2 regions of the Ralstonia sp. RRA genome follow, and region 1 is predicted to be linked to the other one. Evidence: predicted binding sites of a transcription regulator. Region 1 holds the regulator's gene; the other holds the start of a gene.
What was found. The regulator FNR, encoded in region 1, switches genes on or off when oxygen is low (the NO sensors DNR and NnrR bind a similar motif). The targets are predictions, from matches to a motif close to TTGATNNNNATCAA.

Region 1 (4,880 bases):
GTGATCCGGAGACGATCCTCACCACCATCACCAAGGGCCGCCACGGCGTCATGCCGTCGCTGGCTGCAGTGGTGGATGCCAACCAAGCCGCCAACGTGGCCAACTACGTGCGTTCCCTGTCGGGCCTGGCCTATGACCCGATCAAAGCCGCACGTGGCGAGCCGACCTTCAAGTCGGTCTGCGCGGCATGCCATATGGCGACCGGCAAGGGCAACCAGGCGCTTGGCGCCCCCAACCTGACCGACCGCGTGTGGCTGTACGGCAGCTCCGAGGCAACCATCGTCGAGACCATCCTCAAGGGCCGCGATAACACGATGCCGGCGCACGAGAACCTGCTGTCGCCGGAGAAGATCCGCATGCTTGCGGCCTACGTGTGGGGGCTCTCGAACAACAACACGAGCGCCCAGCAATGAGCGAGCACGAACCCGGCTGGCGCCCCATGACACCTGCCGTTGCAACGGCAGGCTCGGACGACACGCCCACCGAGCAGGCGCTCTACGAAGTCCGGCGCAAGATCTATCCGCGCTCCGTGACGGGGGCGTTCGCAAGCTGGCGCGTGTGGATGGTGCTGGCCACGCAAGCCATCTTCTACGGTTTGCCGTGGTTTGAATGGAATGGGCGCCAGGCGGTGTTGTTCGACCTGGGGGCACGCAAGTTCTACCTGTTCGGACTGGTGTTGTGGCCGCAGGACGTGATCTACCTGACGGTGCTGCTGGTGCTGTCGGCGCTGGGGCTGTTCCTGTTCACGGCAGTGGCGGGGCGGCTCTTCTGCGGATACGCCTGCCCGCAGACGGTCTACACCGAAATCTTCATGTGGATCGAGCGGCATATCGAAGGCGACCGCTTTGCTCGCATCCGCCTTGACGGTGAGCGCTGGAGCCTGCGCAAGCTGCGCCTCAAGGCGGCCAAGCATTCGGCCTGGGTGATGATCGCGTTGTGGACGGGCTTCACCTTCGTCGGCTTCTTCACGCCGATCCGTGAACTCGGCATGGAGACATGGACGCTGTCGCTCGGGCCGTGGCAGACCTTCTGGATGCTGTTCTACGCGTTCGCCACCTGGGGCAACGCCGGCTTCCTGCGTGAGCAGGTGTGCCTCTACATGTGCCCGTACGCTCGCTTCCAGAGCGTGATGGTCGACCCAGACACCTACGTCGTCACCTACGACACGCAGCGCGGCGAGCCGCGCGGCAGCCGCTCGCGCAGTGCAGACTTCGCGGCGCAGGGGCTCGGTTCGTGCGTGGATTGCAGCATCTGCGTGCAGGTGTGCCCGACCGGCATCGACATCCGTCAGGGCTTGCAGTACGAGTGCATCGGCTGCGGCGCCTGCATTGACGCCTGCGATCAGGTGATGGACAAGATGCGCTACCCGCGCGGCCTGATCCGTTACACCTCCGAGCGCGCGATGCACGACCGGCTCACCCCGAAAGAGGCGCGGCGCCATCTGCTGCGTCCGCGCGTGCTGATCTATGCCAGCATCATGCTGGTGCTCATCACGGGCTTCATCGTTGCGTTGACGATGCGCCAGCCGCTCAAGGTGGACGTGATTCGCGATCGTGGTGCGCTGGCGCGCGAGGTGGACGGCGGCAAGATCGAGAACGTCTATCGCCTGCAGTTGATGAATGCCTCCGAGCAACCTGTGCGCGTGACCATCACGGCGGAAGGACTGCCGCAGCTGGAAGTGCAGGGCGGACGCGGTGAATCGACCACGCTTGAGTTGGCACCGGCAGCCAACCGCCTGTTGCCGATCCGCGTGCGCCGTCCCGCAGACGACGTGGGAGCCGGATCGCACAAGATCCGTTTTGTAATCCAGGCAGACAGCGGTAGCGAAAGCCTCGTGCTGCGCGAGCCGTCGAGTTTCATCGTGCCGCGCTGATGCGGTTTTTTAGAACAGGAGACACAGATGCAGGCAATGCAATCTTCCGCTCCGGCCCGGCCATGGTGGCGCGAGCCCTGGCCGTGGCTGCTGATGGCCGGCCCCTTCGTCGCCATGATCGGATGCGGTGTCACCATCTGGTTAGCCGTGTCGCATCCGGATCCCGTCATTCATGACAACGTCGTGCGGCGCGGCTTGGTCGTCGAGAAGCCCGTCTCCGTGCCGGCCCATGCCGCCCACGGGGAGGTCCAATGAAACGCCGCCTGCTGATGTGGATTCTCTGGCCTGCGTTTCTATGCGCGGCGCTGGCCGAGCTGGTCGTGTTTGCGGTGGTGGACCCGGCGGATCTGCGCTTCTTCGGAGAACAGATTGCCGTGTCGGCCGAGGCGGTCTACACGGTGTCGTTCTTTGTGTTCTGGTTGCTGTGCGGACTGTCGAGCGCACTCACGCTGTACGTGTCGCCGGGCATCGGCAAGCTGGAGGCGCACGAGCATCCGCTCGTGTGAGCGGATGTCGTCTTGGAAGGTGGGCGGGTTTAGCTGGCCTGGCCGCTCATCACCTGGCGCAGGCCTGCCATGTCGATGAGCTTGACGTGGCGCTGGCGGATCTGGATCAGGCCGGCCTCAGCAAAACGCGAGAACAGGCGGCTCACGGTTTCGAGCTTCAGGCCCAGATAGCTGCCCAGTTCTTCACGGCTCATGCGCAGCACGAACTCGGTCGACGAATACCCGCGCTGAGCTGAGCGTTTGGACAGGTTGAGCAGGAAAGCGGCAAGGCGTTCTTCAGCGCGCATCGAGCCGAGCGTCAGCAGCATGTGGTGATCCTGCGAGATCTCCTTGCTCATGATGCGCAAGAACTGGTGCTGCAGAGAGGGCAGCCGGCGCGAGAGCTGTTGCAGTTGGTCGTAACGCACCACGCAGACTTCGGTGTCTTCCAGCGCGGTGGCATCCGACACGTGGCACATGTCGCCAATGCCGTCGAGCCCGACGATCTCGCCGGGCAAATGGAAGCCGGTGATCTGGTGGCGCCCGTCTTCCAGCGTGAGATGTGTCTTGAGCGTGCCGAAGCGGATGCCGTACACGGCTTCGAGCGGCTCACCGAGGGCGTAGAGCGTCTGGCCTTTCTTGATGCGGATGCGCTCGGCAACCAACTCATCCATCTTGCGCACGTCTTCCGAATTCATGCCCACCGGCAGACAGATCTGGCCGAGTACGCAAGTGGAACAACGGGAAGCTTGGTCGGTGAGTGCGATTCGTGTGAGCACAGGGGGCGAGTGAATTTCGAGTAAGTGAAATGAGAAATTCTTGTGATGCAACCGCGGCCTATTATAGCGGCCGCCATGCTGATATCGGATTGTTCCGATAACGTGAATTGCGCGAAATGCACGGAATTCCCGTCAGCAAAACACTAACTTTGGTCCATATCAAAAGAGCGTCAAAAAGATGAATGTTGCCGCGCTCGTAAGCGTTTTTTTGATCGCATTGCTCGGCGGTGTGCATTGCTTGGCAATGTGCAGCGGCATCGCGTTGGCGGCTGAACGCGGGCAGGTGCCGGTGCGCATCGTTTCGCGTCGCAGGCTGGCATTCGAGCAGACGGTCATGCATGCCGGGCGCATCAGTATGTACGCGGTGTTGGGGGCCATCATGGGTGCGCTCGGTGCCACGGTTTGGCGCCAGCAGTGGCTGCCGATTCAACGCGGATTGTTTGCATTCGCCAGCGCTTTGCTGCTCGCCTATGGCCTGCTGCTGGTTGTGCGGACCACGGGTGATGCATGGCGCAATCCTTGGCTGGAACGCGTGCTGGGTTACTTTGCCGGCGTCCTGTCGAAAATGGGGGCGCGACTGGGTGAAAATCTGCGCCACAGCCCACCATTGGTGCGGCGCTATGTCACGGGTTTGGCATGGGGGCTGGTACCGTGCGGCATGATTTACGGGGCGCTGGCCGTTGCGTTGTTGGCGGGCAACGCGGCATCGGGGGCGGTTGTGATGCTGGCGTTTGGTCTGGGTACCTTGCCAAATCTGCTGATGATGTCCGGATTGGCAGGCTGGATGCGGGGGCTGTCTCGCCAAAAGTGGGCGCGTGGCGCGGCGGGTGCCGCCATTGCCGCCTTTGGCGTGTGGGGGCTGGTCTGCGCTGCGTGGCTGCCGGAGATGCTCAACGCACACGGTTTCTGCCTGGTGCTGTAGCCGTTTGAATCGCCCGCAGATCGCCATCTGGCCTGGGGCGGCGCACTAAGGCATCTTCCCGGTTGCGGCACCGCAGGAAATTGCCCTACAATCAAACACAATTCGACTCGCCCACCGCGCAGATCAACAATCCCAAGCGACGCCATCCAGCGCAAAAGCCGCAGAAATGCCGCCCTGGACAGTCGATTCGGGCAGGGTGCCAGTCTTCGTTGGCAGCCGTCCGGTGCAGTATCCGTCCCCATGGCGGCGGAAGAAATTGCCCTTGTGGTGCCTGACCGGCACCGGATCAACTCGCTCCTCCGGCCCTTTTTGCGGGCACAGCCACTGCGTTTCGGTGCAAGGCCGCAAGTCCATGCGGTTATCGCGCGCCGGGCCCGGGCGGGCAACAGCATTCAGACATGCCGCGTGCGTCGCGGCGGGACGACAAACCTCAAGCGTGACGGCCAGCTGCCGGACGCGAGCAATGACGAGCCGCTCAACCGAATGAATACCCAAGAGGCGAAAATCGTCCTCGAGACCGCGCTGATCTGCGCGCAGGACCCTTTGCGAGTCAATGACTTACGCAAGCTGTTCGACGAAGATGTTTCTGCGGACACCATCCGCGTGCTGCTTGAAGAGCTGCGCCAGGACTGGCTCAACCGCGGTGTCGAACTGGTAGCGCTGGCTTCGGGCTGGCGCCTGCAGAGCCGCCCTGAGATGCGCGTGTATCTGGATCGCCTGCACCCGGAAAAACCGCCCAAGTACTCGCGCGCGGTGATGGAAACGCTGGCGATCATCTCGTATCGCCAGCCGGTCACGCGCGGCGATATTGAAGATATTCG
Region 2 (4,880 bases), on a different replicon from region 1:
GTACACCTGGCGCGTCCATGGCGGCCTCCCGCGCGGCACGGCATTCATGCAGATTGCGCAAGGGCCCGTACAGCGTGACCGTGCCATCCGCCACCACGACATTGATCCGAGCGGCATCGAGAACAGCCTGGCGTTGCAGTGCCTTGACGATGCGCTCAGACAGGTCTGCCGGGCCGGCGGCCTCCCGAAGGGTCAGCGCGTTGGCAACCGATGTCACGCCGCGCACGCGCTGTACGGCATCCAGTGCAGCGCGACGCTGGAAATCCTGATCAACCTGGCCCCGCAAGGTCACCGCACCATCCTCGACCGTGACGCGAATGGCGTCAGCAGGCACGGCAGTGTTCCAGTGGAGGGCATCGCCGATGGCTTGGGCGATCTCCTCGTCCAGGCGCCGCATATCGGGCGGCACGCGCACCTGCACGTGCACAACGAGCGCCGTCACACCGGCTACCCGACGAACGGCTTCCTCCGCGGCATGCTTGTCCGCAAAGCTATCGGCGCTGCCGGAAATCGTGACGACGCCGTTCTTGACGCGAACGGCAAACCGGTCAGCATCCACAGCCGGATCCCATTGCAGTTCTTCTTCCACGTCGCTCTTGAGCTGGATATCGTTCTTCACGGCGGTCTCCTGGAACAACGTCCGGACTCAGTGAGACAGCAAGACCGGTACGGTCATCGTCTTGAGCAGCGTGCGCGTCACCCCACCAAGCACGAGCTCACGCAAACGGCTGTGCCCGTAGCCCCCCATCACGATCAGGTCTGCGCCGAAATCGGCGGCGCGCGATAGCAGCATCTCGCCAATTGCGACGTCGGAATCCACACAACGTGCTTCCTCAACCGTGGGCTCAATGCCATGTGCCACCAGCGCGCGGGCGACTTGACCAACGGTCGTGTCCTCCGCCCAATGTGGCGGGCGGTCACCCGTCATTTGCAGTACCTGTACGGTGTTTCCGGACATCAGCGGCATAGCATCGTGCAGCGCACGTGCCGACTCCCGGCCACCGCTCCACGCCACCAGCACCCTCTGCGCCACGCTCGTAAAGCGGCCTGCATACGGCACGACCAGTACCGGCCGGCCTGACTCAAGGATCAGCGTCTCAACAAAATCGGGGGCAACAAAGCTTTCGGCGTCGCTGGCGTCTTCCTGGCCGACAACCAGCAGGTCCGCCTCACGCGCCTGGCGCAACACCTCAGCCAGCGAATCACCGTCGACTGCCCGCCATTCCGTCTCAATAGGAACGGATTGCACCGCCTCACGAAAACGCGCGTGCACAACGTCTCGGACACGGTTGCGCCGATTGCGGTCCTCTTCCAGATAATGCGCTGCGCCTTCCATCCGGTAGAACCAGTTCGGGCTTGGCGCAAAGCTTGCATAGACAGCGATAAGCGTTGCGTGGTGCGCTTGCGCGTAGCACGCGGCAAGACTGAGGCGGTGCATCGCACGCTCGCTGGCATCGAGGTGCACCATCACACTGGCATAAGTCATGATCGAACCTTGTTTGGAGTCAAAAGAAGAACGCGCTACGCAATGACAATGTTCGTCAGCGGTTCAGTGACCGCGTGCTCGGTTTCAGTCGGAACGGCCCGCACCAGCAGCACTGGCAGCGTGCTTTGTCGCGTGACGCTCTCTGCCACGCTGCCGAGCAATATCCGCCGAAAGCCGCGTCGGCCATGCGTTCCGAGCACCAGCAGCTTGGCGTCGGCGTCGCGCGCGGCCTGTTCGATTGCATAGCCCACATCGAAGGCACCAAGCGGGTCGTTGACGAGTGCCGTCTTGACGCGCGCGCCTGCCTTCTCTGCCTTGGCTTTTGCGCTCGCTACGATCTGCTTGCCGGACTCAATCAGCATTTCGGTGAATCCAGCCACATCGATGTAGCCAACGTCGTACCTCAGGTAGTTGTTGTCGATCACGTGAGCAATGATCAACTCCGCGTCGAGCTTCAGGGCGAGCTGAATGGCTTCGTCCAAAGCGCGATCCGCCGTTGGACTGCCATCCACCGCAACCAGGATCCTGTCGTACATGGTGCGCCTCCATATTGAATCGGCCGAGCGCCCGAACACGGGCTGACGTGATTCCATGTTGGACCACCGGAGGGATTGCCCCTTGATTTACATCAGCGTTTTCCCATGCGCGAAGAGACCACGGCCGCTTGATCTGCCTCAAGGGGGCTGGCGCCCTTTTCACTAGACTTTTTGGTTTCCCGCTGCAGCCAACACCAGCAATGGAGGGCGACAACATCTTGTGCGGGATCAACTTCCGGAACCTGTCCGTTCTTATAGTGAATACGTACGCGCATCGGAGTCCAGCATGAGGGTCAGTGAGATTTGCTCCCGCCGCATCGTCCACGTTCCGGTCTCCGCAACGCTGCAGACGACCGCACGCCTGATGCGAGACCAATGCCTGCGGGCGTTGTTCGTGACTGAGCATGGCGTAACAGGCATGCGGGTTGTCGGCATCGTGACGGACCGCGACATGGTGGTCCATGGCATCGCCAGCCAGACCGATTGCGCTCAAACCGCCGTATCCGAAGTCATGACGCGCGGCGTGCTGACCATTCAGGGGCATGCAGTCATCAGCGAGGCACTGCGCACCATGCTCGGTCACGGCCTGCACCGTCTTGCGGTAATTGACGATCAGCAGCAACTCATCGGCATGCTGAGCCTGGATGACACCATCCGCGCGATCGGCGGCGAATGGACTCTGTTGGCCGGCATACTCGGCCGCGACCGGTGCACCGACCATGGCTCCGAAACCCTCTCTCCGTTAACCGTTGCGGACGTCCGCCCGATTTCATTTCATCCGTAGGAGTGCTGCCATGTTTCCCAACGTTGGAACAGCCGACCGCATCGTTCGCATCCTGGTCGGCCTCGTGATGATTCTGCTGGCGCTCTTCAGCAAGGTGCCGGCCTGGGTTGGATGGCTTGGTCTGGTACCTCTCATCACCGGCCTCATCCGCATGTGTCCGGTCTATTGGATGATGGGCATCGGCCGAGATTGAACGCTCTGCATCATCCATACTGAACGGGTGCGGTGCGTTTGGAGGCGCCGATGCCAGAAGCCATGCGAGCCATGGTCCACGAAAGCGCGGGGGCGCCACTGCAGTGGCGAGAGGTTCCTGCACCGATTCCCGGGCCGGGCGAAGTCCGGATTGCCGTGTCCGTGTGTGGCGTCTGCCGCACCGATTTGCACATCGTGGATGGTGAGCTTCCACACCCCAAGGCATCGCTCATTCCCGGTCACGAGATCGTGGGCATGGTCGAGTCCTGTGGCCCTGGCGTTTCTTCGCCAGCGCTGGGCGATCGAGTTGGGGTGCCCTGGCTTGGCTGGACATGCGGAGCCTGCCCGTTCTGCTTGAGCGGGCACGAAAACCTGTGTGACCACCCCGCCTTCACGGGCTACACGCGTGATGGCGGCTATGCCGAGTACGTGGTCTGCGATGCCCGGTACTGCCTGCCCATTCCAGAGCCGTATGACGATGCACATGCGGCGCCGCTGCTATGCGCTGGCCTGATCGGCTATCGCACGCTACGCATGGCTGGAGATGTGCGTCGAATCGGCATCTATGGCTTTGGTGCGGCAGCCCACCTGGTCACCCAGATTGCCGTAGCGGAGCAGCGCAAAGTCTTCGCCTTCACACGCGCCGGAGACACTGCTGCACAGCAACTTGCCCTGCAGACTGGCGCCAGTTGGGCAGGATCGAGTGACCAATCTGCGCCAGAGCAGCTGGACGCGGCCTTGATCTTTGCTCCGGTTGGGGCGCTGATACCACAAGCCCTGCTGGCCGTTGCCAAGGGTGGTGCCGTGGTCTGTGGCGGCATTCACATGAGCGATATTCCGTCGTTCCCGTACCGGCTGCTGTGGGAGGAGCGAAAACTCATGTCGGTCGCCAACCTGACCCGCGCGGACGGTCTTGCGCTGATGCGTGTGGCATCGGCAATTCCACTGAAGGTTCATGTCACACCGTACCGGCTGCAAGATGCCAACACTGCACTGGATGACCTGCGCGCGGGACGCGTGGCCGGCGCGGCAGTCCTGAAGGTCAGGTCTGATAAGCGTTGATGTGGGTCAATGGGGCGCCCTCCATGCGGCCTACGCTGGTGACACGCGGCACCATTTCGCGTGATCCCATTGGAGACCACCATGTACCAACGCATCCTGCTCGCTATCGACGGGAGTCATGCATCGCTGCTCGCATTGCATCAGGCTATCGTCGTGGGCAAAGCCACCGGCGCAGAGGTCGAGGCCTTGTTTGTGGCTGACAGTTCGGACCTGACCTTCGACATGGTCGGCTGCGACTCAGTTGCCTACGCAAAGCGCGTGCTCGAGGTGGGCCGGGAAACCCTGGCCAGCGCAGCGACCAAGCTGGAGACGGCCGGCATCAAACACTCGACCAAGCTGCTGGAACGGGGGATCGCTCCCGGCCAGATCTCGGCGACGATCGTGGCGGAAGCCAACGAAAACGGGGCGGACCTGATCGTGCTTGGTACGCACGGCCGAAGCGGCCTCGGCCATCTGGTGCTGGGCAGTGTGGCCGAAGGCGTGGTTCGCAAGACCAACAAACCTGTGCTGATGGTTCGCAGCGAGGTTGAGGACTAAGCGGCGCCATCCGTCCTTTACGGCACCAGGATTGATACCCGATACAGGACAAGGATCCGCTGCAGTGCGCTGCCCTAGCGCAGTGCATTTTCCGACGCTTGCGTCAATGCACGCGGATCTGCCTTGGCAACCCTGCCAGTGGCCCACGGCGACTCAAGCTGATGACCGGCGCCTTGCTCGCTTCAGCCTGGCTGCGCCGCCGCGCCATCCCAACCACGACCTTCAACGAACCAGTCCGGCACCACGGACTGCGCCTGCCCGACGGGCAATTCGGCGAACGGCC

Region 2: the regulator FNR is predicted to act here: its motif matches at 2,105-2,118, upstream of V6657_RS25290 (universal stress protein).

The regions. Positions count from the first base shown of each region.
Region 1 covers NZ_CP146091.1:1,983,349-1,988,228, reverse strand. The annotation lists gene ccoP (cytochrome-c oxidase, cbb3-type subunit III) at 1-413, shown strand, start outside; gene ccoG (cytochrome c oxidase accessory protein CcoG) at 410-1,873, shown strand; gene V6657_RS09770 (FixH family protein) at 1,901-2,128, shown strand; gene V6657_RS09765 (hypothetical protein) at 2,125-2,379, shown strand; gene fnr (fumarate/nitrate reduction transcriptional regulator Fnr) at 2,409-3,137, opposite strand; gene V6657_RS09755 (sulfite exporter TauE/SafE family protein) at 3,316-4,059, shown strand; gene scpB (SMC-Scp complex subunit ScpB) at 4,543-4,880, shown strand, end outside.
Region 2 covers NZ_CP146092.1:1,616,946-1,621,825, forward strand. The annotation lists gene V6657_RS25280 (BON domain-containing protein) at 1-619, opposite strand, end outside; gene V6657_RS25285 (universal stress protein) at 647-1,486, opposite strand; gene V6657_RS25290 (universal stress protein) at 1,522-2,022, opposite strand; gene V6657_RS25295 (CBS domain-containing protein) at 2,309-2,806, shown strand; gene V6657_RS25300 (DUF2892 domain-containing protein) at 2,817-2,999, shown strand; gene V6657_RS25305 (zinc-dependent alcohol dehydrogenase family protein) at 3,050-4,060, shown strand; gene V6657_RS25310 (universal stress protein) at 4,142-4,597, shown strand; gene V6657_RS25315 (hypothetical protein) at 4,780-4,880, opposite strand, start outside.